DNA from 4 places in the Bacillus sp. MN7755 genome. Region 3 is predicted to be linked to each of the others. Evidence: predicted binding sites of a transcription regulator. Region 3 holds the regulator's gene; each other region holds the start of a gene.
The links. The regulator Rex, encoded in region 3, represses fermentation and respiration genes when NADH is low (regulators of the CRP and FNR family bind a similar motif). The targets are predictions, from matches to a motif close to TTGTGAAATATTTCACAA.
Positions count from the first base shown of each region.

Region 1: the regulator Rex is predicted to act here: its motif matches at 1,950-1,967, upstream of ACYVEC_RS27095 (TIGR04053 family radical SAM/SPASM domain-containing protein).
Region 2: the regulator Rex is predicted to act here: its motif matches at 1,568-1,585, upstream of hcp (hydroxylamine reductase).
Region 4: the regulator Rex is predicted to act here: its motif matches at 1,574-1,591, upstream of ACYVEC_RS08830 (formate/nitrite transporter family protein).

Region 1 covers NZ_BTRL01000028.1:53,991-58,415, reverse strand. Annotated here, with positions in the region: gene ACYVEC_RS27100 (class I SAM-dependent methyltransferase) at 1-1,737, shown strand, start outside; gene ACYVEC_RS27095 (TIGR04053 family radical SAM/SPASM domain-containing protein) at 2,026-3,159, shown strand; gene ACYVEC_RS27090 (GNAT family N-acetyltransferase) at 3,277-3,807, opposite strand; gene ACYVEC_RS27085 (response regulator transcription factor) at 3,950-4,425, shown strand, end outside.
Region 2 covers NZ_BTRL01000007.1:267,793-272,217, forward strand. Annotated here, with positions in the region: gene ACYVEC_RS06555 (hypothetical protein) at 1-180, opposite strand, end outside; gene ACYVEC_RS06560 (hypothetical protein) at 314-595, shown strand; gene ACYVEC_RS06565 (DUF3784 domain-containing protein) at 626-916, opposite strand; gene hcp (hydroxylamine reductase) at 1,649-2,935, shown strand; gene ACYVEC_RS06575 (condensation domain-containing protein) at 3,626-4,425, shown strand, end outside.
Region 3 covers NZ_BTRL01000038.1:7,154-11,578, reverse strand. Annotated here, with positions in the region: gene ACYVEC_RS29935 (ABC-F family ATP-binding cassette domain-containing protein) at 1-1,113, opposite strand, end outside; gene ACYVEC_RS29930 (redox-sensing transcriptional repressor Rex) at 1,301-1,930, shown strand; gene ACYVEC_RS29925 (YdiK family protein) at 1,960-2,151, opposite strand; gene ACYVEC_RS29920 (CPBP family intramembrane glutamic endopeptidase) at 2,148-2,897, opposite strand; gene groES (co-chaperone GroES) at 3,299-3,583, shown strand; gene groL (chaperonin GroEL) at 3,622-4,425, shown strand, end outside.
Region 4 covers NZ_BTRL01000008.1:342,596-347,020, reverse strand. Annotated here, with positions in the region: gene ACYVEC_RS08840 (TrkH family potassium uptake protein) at 1-383, shown strand, start outside; yybP-ykoY riboswitch at 422-587, shown strand; gene ACYVEC_RS08835 (TerC family protein) at 678-1,472, shown strand; gene ACYVEC_RS08830 (formate/nitrite transporter family protein) at 1,676-2,527, shown strand; gene ACYVEC_RS08825 (cyclic-phosphate processing receiver domain-containing protein) at 2,555-2,866, opposite strand; gene ACYVEC_RS08820 (prepilin peptidase) at 2,881-3,603, opposite strand; gene ACYVEC_RS08815 (LutC/YkgG family protein) at 3,716-4,425, opposite strand, start outside.

The DNA of each region.
Region 1 (4,425 bases), on a different contig from region 3:
ATTAATCTATTGGTACATAACGAGGGTTCTGCTGATATCTTTAGTGATATTCAGTTTAACGAACGTATAGAGACAAATTTAAACTCTACTGAGTATTTGTTTGTTCGAGATTTAATTAGAACACATGGATTAATCGGGCAGTATATACGCGGGGAGGCTCGTTTGGGCTCTCATGTTGATTTGATTAACACGTATAAAGAAGAGTACGGGGACGTTAGGTTAAAAGAGATTCTATACTATCTTAACCAATGTATTATTGAGGGCGTATCAAAATCCTTGTGGAGTGAAGTAAAGAACGATGTGAAGATTACAATTGATGGTCTATTTGATGGTTATGTGGAGCCATTTACTTCTCGCATACATAGACTCACGCCAAAACATAAGGAGTCAGCATTTGAAAAAGATATAATTATGGGGAGCGAGAAGGGTGACGTTCAAACATTCTTATCCGATAAGGATTTGTGGTATGTAGAACCGTCTATGCATGCTCTTAGCTTTGAGGATATTTGGACAGTTTTTGTTATGTTAAAGAACGAGATAGGCACTAGAAAGGTTCAGCATATACATTTCGAGAAATTGATGCAGCAGTTGCACTATGATTTCAAAGGCGAGAAAAAGGACAACGTGTATCGTAAGCGGGTTATTGAGAAGTATCTACGGGAGTACCGTGAGAACGAGAAGCCGAATACAACACATGTTTCTTTTGAGGTTAAAGTCGATGAAGATATGAAGACTGCGTATGTGTCGTTTCAGTTTTCTGCTGTAGGTGAGGCTTTAATTACCTTCTGTGTAGAGGCAGAAAAGATAGATATGATGCATGCTCGGGCAAATGTGCTGCTGTTTGATTTCTTCGGGTTACGTAAGGATGCATATGATAGATTCCATAACGAAGAAGTGTATCTGGAGCATATGAATAGCTCAGCTGATGATAAACGAATTATTCTTGATTATATAAAGGGAGATACGATTGTAGATGTCGGAGCCGGTGGTGGTGTCATGTTAGACATGATCGAAGAAGAGAACGAGGATAAACGAATCTACGGTATCGATATTTCCGAAAACGTGATTGATACGTTGAAAAAGAAGAAGCAGAACGAGGGGCGTTCTTGGGACGTCATTAAAGGGGATGCAATCAACTTACGCAGCTCGTTTGAAAAAGAATCGGTTGATACGATTGTATATTCTTCTATCCTTCATGAGCTGTTCTCTTATATCGAGTATGAAGGTAAGAAATTCAATCATGAAGTAATTAAAAAAGGGCTGCAGAGTGCCTATGAGGTGTTAAAGCCAGGAGGTCGTATTATCATTCGTGATGGCATCATGACCGAAGATAAAAGGTTAATGCGGGTGATTCGTTTTAAAGATGCAGGCGGAATGAAGTTCTTAGAGCAGTATGTCCAAGAATTTAAGGGGCGTATAATCCATTATGAGGTACTTGCAGACAATACAGTCAAAATGTCTGTTAATGATGCAATGGAGTTTTTATATACGTATACTTGGGGCGAGGACTCCTTCGTTCATGAAGTGCAGGAGCAGTTTGGAATCTTTACGCCAAACGACTATAAGGATTTCGTAAAGGGGATTTTTGGAGATAGAGTAAACATTGTTCAAGCTATGAACTATTTGCAGGATGGATATACAAATCATCTTAGCGAGAAAATCGATTTTACAGATGAGTCTGGGAATGCGGTTGCGTTACCAGATAGTACGTTCTTTATGGTTTTAGAAAAGAGGTAATGCTGTTGAAAACCTTTAAAAATACAATTTTAAAAAACTTAATTTAAATTTGATGTGTTGAAGAAAGCCGCGATGTTTATAAAAAGTTGTGTAGTTTTACCCCTTTAGATAATTTAGTCTAAAGGGGTATTTATATTGAAAAAAGAGATTCTGTAATTGTTGAAGAGGAAGGTAGAGACATTAGATCAACAACAGGGTAGGAAGAGTATGATATGTGATGCATCTCACACCATAAATACATATATAACTTTACAATTAGAATATCAATTGATGGGAGGGTTAATCTTGATGAATCGTGATTTTAATAAAAATCCATTTATTGTAATATGGGAGTTGATAAGAGCATGTCAATTAAAATGTCTGCATTGTCGTGCAGAAGCACAGTATCATCGTCATCCTCTAGAGCTAACATTCGGAGAAGGAAAAAAACTAATCGATGATATATATGAAATGGAAAATCCAATGCTTGTATTTACTGGTGGAGATCCATTAATGCGTCCAGATGTATATGATATTGCGGAATATGCAGTGAAAAAAGGTGTTCGAGTATCTATGACGCCAAGTGCTACTCCGAACGTTACGAAAGAAACGATTCAAAAAGCAAAAGAAGTAGGACTTGCTAGATGGGCATTTAGTTTAGATGGAACAACAGCTGAAATACACGATCATTTTAGAGGGACAGAAGGCTCATTTCAATTAACGATGAATGCGATTCGTTATTTGCATGAATTAAAAATTCCTATTCAAATTAATACTGTTGTTTCTAATTATAATGTGGATGTACTTGAAGAGATGGCAATGTTAATAGAAGAATTAGAATGTGTACTTTGGAGTATATTTTTCTTAGTTCCAACAGGGCGAGGTAAGGAAAAAGATATGATTTCACCAGCCCAACATGAAAGGGTATTCCATTGGCTATATCAGCTTAGTAAAAAGGTTTCTTTTGATATTAAAACAACAGCTGGTCAGCACTATAGACGTGTTGTGATTCAAGAAAAAATGAAAGAACATAAAAAGGAAAATCAGGTCATTCAATATCAGGATGTATTGATGAATGGGACGACTGGGCGAGTTGATGGGCTTGGGCGTGCTCCAAAAGGGGTGAATGATGGAAACGGTTTTGTATTTATTTCTCATATTGGAGATGTATATCCAAGTGGGTTATTGCCGATTAAAACCGGGAATATCAGAACAACATCGCTAGCTGAAATCTATCGAAACTCCCCTGTTTTTCAAAATATTCGTAATCCTGACAAGTATAAGGGGAAGTGTGGTGTTTGTGAGTTTCGATATGTTTGTGGGGAATCTCGTTCTAGAGCATATGCAATGACGGGGGATTACATGGAAAGCGAACCTTTCTGCGTATACATTCCAAAAGCATTGCGAAAACAGAAAAAGAACGTAAAAAAGGGACATGAGTAAGAGCTTGCTCATATCCCTTTTTTAATGTCTTATAATGTATAGTACTTCGCATCCTTCATTAAAAATTTACTACCTATATCTGTTGTTCTGAAGCAAGTTTTTTACACATGAATTCTATTAAACCGATTTTAATAAAGAATAATAATTTGTGTCATAGGGGATATCATCTTGATACATATAATTTTTTAGAACTCCTTCTTTTTCAAAACCTAATTTTAATAGAACTTTATTGGAAGCCTCATTTTCAAGAAATACAATGGCCCCGATACGCTTTAAATGAATGGTATGGAAACCGTATGATATAACCTCAGAAACAGCTTCAGTCGCATATCCTTTTCCCCAGTATTCAGGGAAAAAGGCATAACTTAAATTAGCTCGTTTATGCTCGGAAGACCAATCATGAAATCCGATTGTTCCAATGAGTTCTTTCTTATCTTTTAATTCGATTCCCCACTTTATACCGCTCCTTGCATGGTAACTCAACTTAAAGTTATGAATGACTTGTTTCACTTGATCAACATCCTGTAATGGTTTTTGGCCATAGTAGCGCAGTACATCAGTATTAGAAAAGCATTGTAGTATACTCGGTGCATCTTCTTCGGTAAGTTCTCGTAAAATGAGTCGGTCGGTTTTCAATATAGGAAACATACTTTCACTCCATTTCTTCTGAAACTAGAATGTGTTGTTATTATATAATTTAGTCTGAAAATAAAGATTATTCAAGAGGGAAGTATGGTTTTGATATATGATAAAATTGATTGTGGAATAAATTACAAAAAGAGGTTTACATATGGAGACATACTCAATTTTAATTGTAGATGATAATAAAGATATTGTTCGATTTGTTCATGTGAATTTAATGCAAGAAGGTTTTAAAGTTTTTAGTGCTTATAACGGAGAAGAGGCTTTAGAAATAATAAATAATAACAGAATTCAACTTGCTATTTTGGATATTATGATGCCACAAATGGATGGAATAGAATTGTGTAGAAGGATTAGAGAGAAACATAGTTTACCAATTATGTTTTTAAGTGCAAAATCATCGGACGTGGATAAGGTAATAGGATTTAGTACTGGAGCAGATGATTATATTGTGAAGCCGTTCAGTACAATTGAATTTATAGCGAGGGTGAAAGCTCAATTAAGAAGATATACATATTTCAATCAAAATGCTGTCCAAGTAATAGAAAAGAAAATAAACATTAGAGGTTTAGAAATAGATGAAGTGTCGAGAACAGTAATGTTATATGGAGAAACAATCAATCT
Region 2 (4,425 bases), on a different contig from region 3:
TGTTTTAAAAAATTTGTCTCGGTACATGTACATTAACCATGAGATTGTTAGTAAGGAAATAATGACTTCTTTATTTTTAATTGGCTCATTGAAAATAAGCCAACCAACTATATCAAATAATAAATGTAGTGCAATTGAAAGAACTACAAATTGTAGTAATGTCTTAAAAAATCTTTTCATAAAGTGTCCCCCTAAAATATAAGGTTTTATCAACAGTGTTGTATATTACTATTATACATTAAATGTGTCCTGTGGTAAAATTTACATAAGTTAGTGAAATAAAACAAATGAAAGCTAATGAGGAGGAATAGTCATGGAATTTTGGATGATCATACCGATAGCGATCTTTGGGTTTATTTATATCGTTGAAAAATTAAATAAAATTGAAAAGAAAACGGATGCACGTTTAAAGCGGATGGAAGATAGATTACAGCTAATTACGAAAGAAATGGGAATTGTAGATAGAGAACCCGAAATTAATAAAGAGTTGCGCCAGCTTATGGAAGAAGGAAAAACAGTTACAGCAGTTAAGAGAGTAAGAGAAGCATTTGGGTTTTCATTGTTAGAAGCGAAGCAATATGTTGATAAATTATAAAAAAAGATCATCCGATTGGATGGTCTTTTTTTACTGAACCATACGTGTATTTACATAAGCAGCGATTATAACGTGTCCAATTATAATGATAGGAAATACTATTTTTGCATTAGGTGTAATGAAGACACTACCAATTGTGGCGATAACACCGGCAGTTAAATTATAAAGACCCACTATTTTTGATAGCTTCACTTTATCTGGTACACGGCGTTCATTGAATCCTGATAAGAGCCAAGTGTATTGTTTTACTCCGATGAAATAAGCTAGTGCAAATGAAATAATTGCAAGAATAAATAATGATGGGGAAGCGAAGAGAGTCATTGAGAACACCTCCGTTAAAGGGCTATAAATAAATTATAGTATGATTATTATAATTTAACAAAATACATTTTTGATTTTAAATGTAATAGAAAAACGGAGTATATGTGATGAAGGAAGATTAAGTATGGATATTGTAGATTTAAGAAGTTTTTGGAATATAAAAGAGATGGAGAAAATAATTTCCCCATCTCTTTCTTTTAACTATATTTAAATGCTGAAGCTGTCGATTACACCTGCATACGTTACTGAGATTTTAATTCCAAGTATACAAATACCAGTACCGTCATAATTGCTATAACAACGTAAGTAGCATCAAGCATGATAAGTGTCTTTAAAGTTTCAGTCATCCTAATTCACCCCTGGTATAAAAATCATAAAGATAACAATGTACATGAAATTTCTTAAGTAGTTTCTATATAAATATATCATATAAATAATGTAAACAATGTTAAGATAATGTAAATGTATTGTAAATAAAGAGCTTTCCCAAAAAATCGGTAATCAAAAAATAGCTAGTTGGTAATAGTTCTCTAAATCTATTAACTAGCTATTTGAAAGTACCAACAAAGATGTACATTTTTCAGTAATGTTTTTAGAGTCAATAAAAATATTATGTCAACAATATGAATTGTCACAAATTTTTATATATTATTGTGATTGATATCACATCCTTTTATTTCACCGGGTATTATGCTTAGTTTGTAAGCAATGATTGGGAGAGGGTGGGATGATATGTTTTGTTATCAATGTGAGCAAACCCCAACAGGCGGATGTAAAATAATAGGTGTTTGCGGAAAGAATGAAACAATTGCAAGTTTACAAGATACAATTGTGTTTGGGTTAAAAGGAATTGCAGCTTATCGTACGCATGCTGCTCAGCTAGGGTATACGGATGCATTTGTAGATGCTACAACGCAAGAAGCACTATATATGACATTAACAAATTCAAACTTTAATGAACAAGAACATATTGATATGGCTATGAAAGTAGGGAAATCAGCTTTACGAGTGATGGAGTTGTTGGATGAGGCACATACGAATCACTTTGGCGTTCCAGAGCCTGTTCAAATTACACAAAACCATGTAGAAGGTAAGGCAATTGTAGTTACTGGTCATAATTTATTTGCATTAGAAGAACTATTAAAGCAAACAGAAGGAAAAGACATTAATATTTATACGCATTCTGAAATGCTGCCAGCACACGGTTATCCGCAGCTGAAAAAATATAAACATTTAAAAGGGAATATTGGTAAGGCATGGTATGATCAACGACGTCTTTTCGAAAAATTTACAGGTGCTATATTAGCGACAACGAATTGTGTTATGCCAATTAAAGGATCATACTCTGATCGATTCTTTTCATATGATATTGCAGGTTTAGAGGGTGTACAAAAAATTGAAAATGATGATTTTGAACCATTGATTCAAAAAGCGCTAGAACTTCCAGAAGTACATATGGAGTCGGATGAGCAGTTAGTAACAGGGTTTCATCATAATACAGTATTATCATTAGCTCCGGAAATTATTAATGCAGTAAAAGAAGGAAAGATTAAGCGATTCTTTGTCATCGCAGGTTGTGATGCACCAGGAAAAGGCGGAGAATATTATCGTGAATTAGCAACGTCACTTCCGCCAGAAACAGTTATTTTAACAACTTCTTGCGGGAAATTCCGCTTTAATGATGTGAGTTATGGTGTTGTACCTGGTACAGAGATTCCGCGTTACATTGACTTAGGGCAATGCAATAATTCAATTTCTACAGTGAAAATAGCGGCTGCTTTAGCAGATGCTTTCCAATGTGAAGTGAATGAATTGCCAGTTAGTATTGTCTTATCATGGTTTGAACAAAAAGCGGTTGCCATTTTACTTGGGCTATTTAGTCTTGGAATTCAAGATATTCGCATCGGTCCAAAGGCTCCAGAATTTATTTCACCTGGCGTGCTTGATGTATTACAAGAAACATTCGGTTTAAAACTAATTACAACTGCAGCAGAAGATATGGATATGATGTTATCGTAACGAAAAAATGTTTTTATTTAATTATGGCTGTATAAATCATTTGTATGTGCGTGAGTAAACGTACATACAAATGATTTATCTTATTAATAAAAGGAAGCTGCTATATCTATAAAATTTATGATTTTATAAGGCTTTTAAAGGGTCCCACCACATGCCCACCAACTTAAGATTTGTAAGTATCCACAAAATGAAATTTCCACATGAATATCTATAATTTCACCTCTTTTTCATTTGAATTGAAAATATTGAAAAAAGCCCAACTCATTTTGATTACACTTTTCAACATGTAGGGCTTTTTTTACTGTAACAAAAAGTTGGGGTACAGACGCATACCCATCAACCTTTTATTATAAAGTAACCTCTGAACGTATTATATTATTGTTTTTTCTTGACAGACATAAAAATGATTTATTTGTCTTGTTGATAATTAGTAAACAATATTATAAAATGTTTATGTATATACAAACTTATTTTATTTTCGTTTGGTTTTATTGGATGTACAGGAAATGTTAATGACAATAAAATAATGGGTATATCACCTGCAAAAAGAGTGGAACTAATACGGAAAGGATGCGTTTGTTAAAAAATTAAAAAGTAAGCATTGTTAGCTCTTGAAGAAAAATGAATAAAAAAGTTACAAGCATATGGAGAATAGGTGTATATAAAAAAGTTCTAAAGGGGGACGGAATTATGAAACAAAGAAAGTATTTGGTAACACCTCAAGATCGAATGAATTATGTATTAGGTCTTTATTCTGCAGATCAACAAATTAATGCAGTTCTTTATTTTCCTGTAGGTATATCAAAGGAAAAACTTGAAGAATCAGTAAGGATAACGTTACAATTGCAGCCAGTTTTGAACAGCCGGTTTGTAGCAAATGATATTCCTTACTGGGAGGAACATTCATCTGGCACTAAATCACCCATTTTCTTTTTTGCAGAAGGAAATAATCAAGAACTTGAAATAATGGCAATGGATTTTATTAAGGAACCTGGTGATCGTATTGATGGGCCTATGGTTCAAACAAAATTATTACGAGGCACTACAATAGATATGTTAGTTGTGAAATTATCTCATCTATGTTCAGATGGTACAGGAGTCAAGGAATATATTAATTTACTTGGAACAATTTATACTCAACTTTCCTTGGGACGATCTAAGAATCAAATTATAAAGGAATTTGGTAAGGAAAATGAGAGTTTTCGAGATCAATCACATGTATTCAAATATGCTGGAATATCGGACATAAAAAGTGCGTATCGTCCTAACCAAGAACAACAGGCATCGTTATGGTCTTTTCCATCTAAACCTAATAAAAATAAATTCCCCCAAATGTCCGTACGACGGTTGAGCCATGAGCAAACTCTACGTCTAACCCAATGGGCAAAAGGACAACAGGCTACCTTGAATGATGTAATCATGGCTGCATACTTCCGAGCTTTATCACATTTCACTGTGTATGCAGAACCTCGCACCGCAGAAAAAATGAT
Region 3 (4,425 bases):
TGTGGATTTTCCAATTCCGTTTGGACCAACTAAAGCAACACTATCCCCGCGAGTTAAGCGCATTGTTACATGTTCAATAATCGGATCCTCATCATATCCGATGGTTGCATCCTTTACTTGTAAAACGTCATTTCCACTTTGTTTTTCAATATCGAAGTGGAAGGAAGCTGACTTAGAATCACCTAATGGTCTTGTTAATAATTCCATTCGGTCTAATTGTTTACGACGGCTTTGCGCACGTTTTGTCGTAGATGCACGAGCTATATTTTTTTGAACGAAGTCTTCCAGCTTAGCGATTTCATCTTGTTGTTTTTCATAACGTTTCATTTCCTGCTCGTATAGTGCTGATTTTAAGTCTAAATATTTACTGTAGTTACCAACAAATCGTCTACTTTCTTTATTCGAAATTTCATATACTTGTGTAACGAGTTTATCTAAGAAATAACGGTCATGGGAAACGATTAGTATTGCGCCAGGATAACCTTGTAAATATTGTTCAAGCCATGTTAATGTTTCGATGTCTAAATGGTTTGTAGGCTCGTCCAAAATAAGTAGGTCTGGTTTCGTTAATAATAATTTACCGAGAGCTAATCGTGTTTTTTGTCCACCGCTTAATGTGGAAATCGTCGTCTGGTGCGTTTCAACTGGGAAGCCAAGACCACTTAAAATCGAACGGATATCTGCTTCATATTGGTAGCCACCTTGATCTTTATAATCTAATTGCAATTGGTCATAATCAGCTAATAATCTTTCATATGTAGCCTCGTTTGAAAAGTTTTCTTCTTTTCCCATCTCTTGCTCTAGCCTTCGAAGCTTTGTCTCCATTTGTTGCAAGTGTGTAAAGACGGTTAACATTTCATCCCAAATTGTTAAAGACGTTTCTAACCCGGTATTTTGGGCTAAATATCCGATTGAGACATCTTTCGGTTTTATAATTTCGCCACCATCATGAGATAGCTCACCAGCTATTATTTTTAATAATGTAGATTTTCCGGCTCCATTTCGTCCGACTAATGCGATACGATCCTTCGTTTGAACTTCCAATTTTATGTTTGCAAGAATCGTTTCTGCACCGTATAATTTCGAAAGCGCGTTTACTTGTAATAAAATCAATGTTTTCACCTCAAATAATTTCTTAACTTTGCCATGTTTATATTTCTCAATCATACTAAAAATAGTGTATAGTTTAAAATACAGAGAGAATACTTCTTCTTTCTATTATACAAGGAATTTAATAAGTGCTAAACTTCTGTATTTGATTAAAGCATATGAATAAAGATAGGAAGAGAGGAGAGGTTATATGGAGCAGCAGAAAATTCCACAAGCCACTGCTAAGAGATTGCCTCTATACTATCGATTTATCCAAAACTTATCTCTGTCTGGTAAGCAACGTGTTTCATCAGCCGAATTAAGTGAAGCGGTAAAGGTTGATTCCGCAACAATTCGAAGAGATTTCTCATACTTTGGAGCGTTAGGGAAAAAAGGATATGGATATAACGTAAATTATTTATTATCATTTTTCCGTGAAACACTCGACCAAGATGATATAACACGTGTAGCGCTTATTGGAGTAGGTAATTTAGGGACCGCTTTCTTACATTATAATTTCACGAAAAATAATAATACAAAAATTGAAATGGCGTTTGATGTTAGTGAAGAGAAAGTTGGAACAGAAATCGGAGGCATTCCTGTATATCACTTAGATGAATTAGAAGAACGTTTATCAACTGATATACAAGTGGCAATATTAACAGTACCCGCTACAGTAGCGCAATCTGTAGCCGATAGATTGGCAGAAACAAATGTGCATGGTATTTTGAATTTCACACCAGCACGCTTAAATGTGTCAGACAATATAAGAATTCATCATATTGATTTAGCAGTGGAGTTACAAACACTTGTTTACTTTTTGAAAAATTATCCACAATAAAACGCAGAGGAAGCGACCTCTGCGTTTTATTATTGTTTTTTCTTTGTGAATTTAACTAAGATAAGGCGAAGTGCCAAATTAAAATCAATCGTTGCCATAACTGCAAATAGTATTGTCCACATATTCCAGATTGTATCTGTTACGTTCGTAATGGCGAAGCGTGTAAAGATACATCCTAGAAGGAAGTACAATGCAGCCATGAACAATGGTGAGTTTCTCATACTAAAAATCCTCCGATAAAGCCTTGCATTTTTTCAGCTTCTTTAATCATTTCTTGAATTTGTTCGTTACTTACTAAAACTTGAGCAACTGCAACTAATGTATTCATTGCAACATGAGCGGCAATTGGAACGATAATACGTTTCGTTTTTACATATAAGAAGGCGAATACGAGCCCCATAGCGGTGTATACCAATAAGTGAGTAAAATCAAAATGAATCGCCGCAAATACAAGGGAACTAATGATAGCGGCAATAAAGAAGTTAAACTTCTTATAAAGTGTACCAAATAAAATTTTTCTAAATACGATTTCTTCTAAAATAGGTCCGATTATAGAAATAACGATAAGGAACCAAGGTGTCGTTCTTGCGATATCCATAAGTCTCGCTGTATTTTCAGATCCAGGTTTAATACCTAATACATACATTTCGATCATGCCAGCAATACTTTGCGAGAAAAATGCTAAGAAGAACCCGATAAAAATCCAACCAATCGTAGCTGGAACAGTAGAACGCATCTTATCTAAATGTCTGTCGCGAATATCTGTTCTAAGTAACCAAAGTACGATACATAATGCAATAAAGAAGCTAATGATCGCCCAGTGACCAGTTATGAGTTGAAATTTCTCTTCCCTAGTAAATCCCCTGTTATCATAAAGTCCAGTTTTCAGAAGAAGTGGTAATCCAGCAATTGATGATAACTGCATTAAAATGTATGTAACGATAACCCACCAATATTGTTTTTTCAAATGGTTTAACCATCCTTTCTAACTCTAGTGTATGAGATAAGGTAGGATAACATGTAAATATGCTACCTACGATATAAACCTTACTTAAATTATGTTTTTTTTGTAAATCCTTATTTGAAATTATAATAGAAGACAGGAGAAAGTTGTGTTTGTAGCGAAAACAACTTAGGGTGTCCTTTCATATTGTAACATACGAGTAGTGGAAACAACGATTCATATAGTAAAGGTAGAAGAAGAGGAACTCTATATAGAAAAGTTTATAGCGTAATTTGCGAAAAAATTATGATTTTTTTACTTGCAAAAGAAATTGAGATTATTTATTATTATAAGTGTGTTAGCACTCGGGTGACTTGAGTGCTAATAAATAAAATTTACATAACAAAATGAGGAGGTTATTGTTCATGCTAAAGCCATTAGGTGATCGCGTTGTAATTGAGCTTGTTCAAGCGGAAGAAAAAACAGCAAGTGGTATTGTATTACCAGACACAGCAAAAGAAAAACCACAAGAGGGTAAAGTTATTGCAGTAGGTACTGGTCGAGTGCTTGAAAATGGTGAGCGTGTTGCTTTAGAGGTAGCAGCAGGTGATCTTATCATCTTCTCAAAATATGCAGGTACTGAAGTGAAATATGAAGGTACAGACTACTTGATTTTACGTGAAAGTGACATTTTAGCAGTTATCGGTTAATTATATAAATCTTAAAAAATCCAAGGGGGTCAATTATTATGGCAAAAGATATTAAATTTAGTGAAGAAGCACGTCGTTCGATGCTTCGCGGTGTCGACACTCTTGCAAACGCAGTAAAAGTAACACTTGGACCAAAAGGTCGTAACGTTGTACTTGAGAAAAAATTTGGTTCACCACTTATTACAAATGATGGTGTAACAATCGCAAAAGAAATTGAATTAGAAGATGCATTCGAAAACATGGGTGCGAAATTAGTAGCAGAAGTTGCTAGCAAAACAAATGATGTAGCTGGTGACGGAACAACAACTGCAACTGTATTAGCACAAGCTATGATTCGTGAAGGTCTTAAAAACGTAACAGCTGGTGCGAACCCAATGGGTCTTCGTAAAGGTATCGAAAAAGCTGTTACTGCTGCAATTGAAGAATTAAAAACGATTTCTAAACCAATCGAAGGTAAATCTTCTATCGCACAAGTAGCTGCTATTTCTGCGGCTGACGAAGAAGTAGGTCAATTAATTGCTGAAGCAATGGAGCGCGTTGGTAACGACGGCGTTATTACTTTAGAAGAATCTAAAGGCTTCACAACAGAATTAGACGTAGTAGAAGGTATGCAATTTGATCGTGGATATGCATCTCCTTACATGATTACTGATTCTGATAAGATGGAAGCAGTTCTTGATAACCCATACATCTTAATTACTGACAAAAAGATTTCTAACATTCAAGAAATCTTACCAGTATTAGAGCAAGTGGTACAACAAGGTAAACCACTTCTTATCATTGCTGAAGATGTAGAAGGCGAAGCGTTAGCTACATTAGTAGTGAACAAACTTCGTGGTACA
Region 4 (4,425 bases), on a different contig from region 3:
TTTTAATCATGTTTTTTGGGGTGTTTAAATTTTTACAAGAACAAGATGATATTGTCGTATTTAAAAAATCAATTAAAGATACTCTCATTGTCAAATCATTGACCATCACTATTATTTCTATTTCATTTATCTTTTTCGCTATTTTAATTTTAAGTATTACTGAGCAAGTTCCTCTATTAATGAGTGCTTTCGAAGTATTTTCAGCATTTGGGACTGTTGGCCTCAGTATGAATTTCACACCCCACTTAACTATGATTGGAAAAGCTATTATTATCTTTATGATGTTTTTTGGGAAAATGGGACCTTTAACATTGGCTTTTTCCTTTGCACGTAAAAAGAACCGGAAAATAAAATATCCGAATGAAGATATTTTAACAGGTTGACAACCGTATAAATTATCCATATAATGAGAATACAACAGCATATCTCCAAAGGGGAGTAGCGTCCAAGAATGTTTCTTGGAAACAAAGTCGTCATTACGTAGAACTTAGTTCTTCCGGCTTTGTTGGCATTTTCATTACATATGTCTAGCAAGACCTTTGCCTATTAACGGCAGAGGTCTTTTTTGTATTCGTTACCAAATTATTCCAAAGTTAATAGGCAGGAGTATGGGGAAACTAAATAGTGGGGAAATTCTTCACTTATTTAGTACTTATAGAAATGAGAGGAGAATGTACATGGATGTATCATTATTATTGGAGTATGGTTGGGTATTACTCATCCTAATTGCACTTGAGGGGATTTTAGCGGCTGATAACGCGCTTGTTCTTGCAATTATGGTAAAACATTTACCAGAAGAAAAACGTAAAAAAGCACTATTTTACGGATTAGCGGGGGCATTTGTTTTCCGATTCGGATCGTTATTTATGATCTCGTTCTTAGTCGATGTATGGCAAGTGCAAGCAATCGGTGCAATTTACCTTATGTTTATCGCTGGTAATCATTTATTTAAAACGTATGTTAAAAAGAATACGGATGAAGAAACAGAAGAAAAAGAAGCAAAGAAAAAACAAGAGAACTTTTGGTGGACTGTATTTAAAGTTGAGGTTGCAGATATTGCCTTCGCAGTTGATTCTATTTTAGCTGCCGTTGCATTAGCAATGACTTTACCGAAAACAGGATTAGGTACAATTGGTAGTCTTGATACAGGGCAATTCGTTGTTATCTTTGTAGGTGGACTTATCGGATTAATCATTATGCGATTTGCAGCAACTGCTTTCGTACAAATATTAAAACGTAAACCAGGACTTGAAACTGCAGCATTCTTAATTGTAGGTTGGGTTGGTGTGAAATTAGCAGTTTATACGTTAGCACACCCTGCATTAAATGTAATTCCGCATTCATTCCCAGAATCTACACCATGGAAGCTTACATTCTGGATTGTATTAGTTGGAATCGCAGTTGGCGGTTGGTTCTTCTCGAAAGAAGTAGAAACAAAAGTAGAAAAGAATTTAGACGAAAAAGCGCTGTAATTACAGCGCTTTTTCTTTTTCCCTTGTCCCCTCTCTATGTCCAGAAAAAATTCCATTATACTATTTATTGTAAGCGTTTTCCTTATGTATGTATGTCCTTTTTGTGAAACATTGCACAAACTTATTGAAACTATGACTAAATCCATGTACTTTATTCATATAAGGAGTATTTATAGATGATGTACTAAAGGAGCGTATTACTCATGCTAGAACAAGGATTAGATTATGTTGTCAAACTGGCTAAAAGCAAAAAACAAATACTAGATACAAACCCGATGCAATATTTCATTCGTGCAGCACTTGCGGGTATTTATATCGGTTTTATTATTGTTCTATGTTTTAAATTAGGTAACTTTTTTCACATTGCAGATTCACCAGCAACTTATTTAGCAGCTTCTATGTTTTTCGGAATTGCTCTCGTACTTATTATATATGGTGGTGCTGAATTGTTTACTGGAAATACAATGTATTTCACAGTGGCAACTTTAAGAAAAGAAACAACGATTTCTGATACACTTCGTAACTGGGTTGCTTGTTATGCAGGTAACTTAGCCGGTGCTTTATTCTTTGCCTTACTATTTTACGCAACTGGCATTTTCGAAGCAATCGATCACGGTCATTTAATGAATAAAGTAGTGGAAGGAAAAATGAACACACCTACAATGCAATTATTCTTTAAAGCAATTTTATGTAACTGGCTCGTATGTCTCGCCTGCTTCTTACCTTCCCAAGTTAAAGGTGATACAGCAAAAATAATGGTGATGATGCTACTTGTTTTCACATTCTTCTTATCTGGTTATGAGCATAGCATCGCAAACTTATCACTGTTTGCTCTATCTTTAGTTTCACCGCATCCTGAGACAATTTCTTTTGCAGGTGCTATTCATAACTTAATTCCTGTTACAATCGGTAACATTATTGGCGGATCGGTATTTGTCGGTATGGTCTATCATTACTTAACAAAGAAAGCGCCTGTTTTTGAACAAGAAGAAACTGAATTAGTCGCAGCTCAAACAGAGGAAATCATACCTTTACAAGCACATATGAAACATTAGAAACTCCAAAGTTTTACTTTGGAGTTTTTAACTCCCCACATATTTAACGACAATATGAGGATCAATTTCTCTTTGCTCTTTCCCCTTCGCAATTCCCTGTTTCATCTGATGTATACCGATGACATCATTTGTATGAAGGTGAATTTCATTAACATATAGACCTTCTGTACAAAAGGCTTCTACAAATTCCGCCCCATTCTTTTGCCTCCATCCCATGTTAAAGTCAAGAGAGAGGATGTTTACCTTATTACTCCGAACAAATTGTAACGCAGATTCTACTGTAGTTGCCAAAACATACCCGTACGGACAACTTCTTTGATCATCCATATATACATTCATTTTCTATCCCCTCTCTATTTTGTATATGTAACCAACATATAACATATTGCCCCAAGGGTAATAAAAGGGCCAAACGGAATTTGGGTCCTCATTTTCATACGTTTTAATACTATAGCAGCTCCAAAGAAACAAAGACTAAAGCAAGATGCTAAAAATAAAATCATAAAAATCCCCTTCAGTCCCACTATATATCCAAGTAACGAAAGTAATTTTATATCTCCTCCACCAAGCCCTTCTGGATATATCTTTTGCATGCAATATAATAAAATGAATATAACGCCACTACCAACTATACTATCTATCAAAGTAACTAACGGCACAAAAGCACATTCTAAAATGAGTAAACAAGCAAACCAAGCTAAAATGCGATTAGGGATTAACATATATATGTAATCTGTAACTGAAATAATAAGAAGTAACGAAAAAAGCGATAAAATGATGATAAGCTCTCGTTCCACCCCAATCATATATACAGTAAGAAGAAATATTATTCCGGTTATAAGTTCAAATACTACGTACAAAATTGAAATTTTCCTCTTACAATTCGTACAACGTCCTCCTTGTATACAAAAAGAAATGATTGGAATTAATTCTTTTGGCATTAGCATGTACTTACAATAATGACAATGTGAACGAGGGGTAATGATAGACTCACCTTGTGGAACTCTCATCGCAATTAACATAAAAAAAGAACCAAACACCATCCCCACTAACAATGCATATAAATAAGTGAACATCCCTTCCTCTCCTTTCCAGAAGAACATAGCAAAAAAAGGAGAGAACTTCTACTTCATATTATCTCTATTCTATTAAAAAAGCAGGCCATTTTCTGGCCTGCTTTCCCCTCTTTTATACGATGAAATATACTGCTTTTAATGGTCCATGTACCCCGACAACAAGATTCATTTCAATATCTGCCGAGTTACTAGGTCCTGTAATAAAGTTAATACAAGATGCCACTGTCTCGCCATTTTCTACACGTGTGTTCATATCCTCAACTGCTTGTGTAATACGAGGCACAAGTGTTTCACGTGGAATAATAGCAAAGTATACAGTCGGTAAAAAGTGTAAAGAACGCCCTTGGCCTTTATGACTTTGTACAACAATCGTACCAGATTCAGCTAAAGTATAATCACTAAATGCAATTCCAATATTCGTTCTTTCCGCGATACGCATATTCTCTTCTTTTTTCTCCGGGTCCCATACATTCACTTCAACATTTTGCTTTGGAAGCTCTTCTTTAAATAAAGAAGTCAACCCATAAGAATCAAAACGTTCATCCGCCGATAACATAATAGGTCCCCCGCCGTTTTCCACGATTACCTTTTGAATATCTTCACGTAAACGGTCGTTTGTCGTTTCCACAACAGTTGTATGAATGTTTGTACATTGATTTTTAAATACTTCTAACAATTCTTCTTGTGAATAATCTTTTAACGTTTCTTTATTCACATTATTTTTCCATGCTGGGCGTTCTACACCATCCGTTTTACGTGCGCGTCCAAGTTCTTTTGCAATATTATCTAGAAAGGACTCACGGTTTTGAATTAATCCTGTCA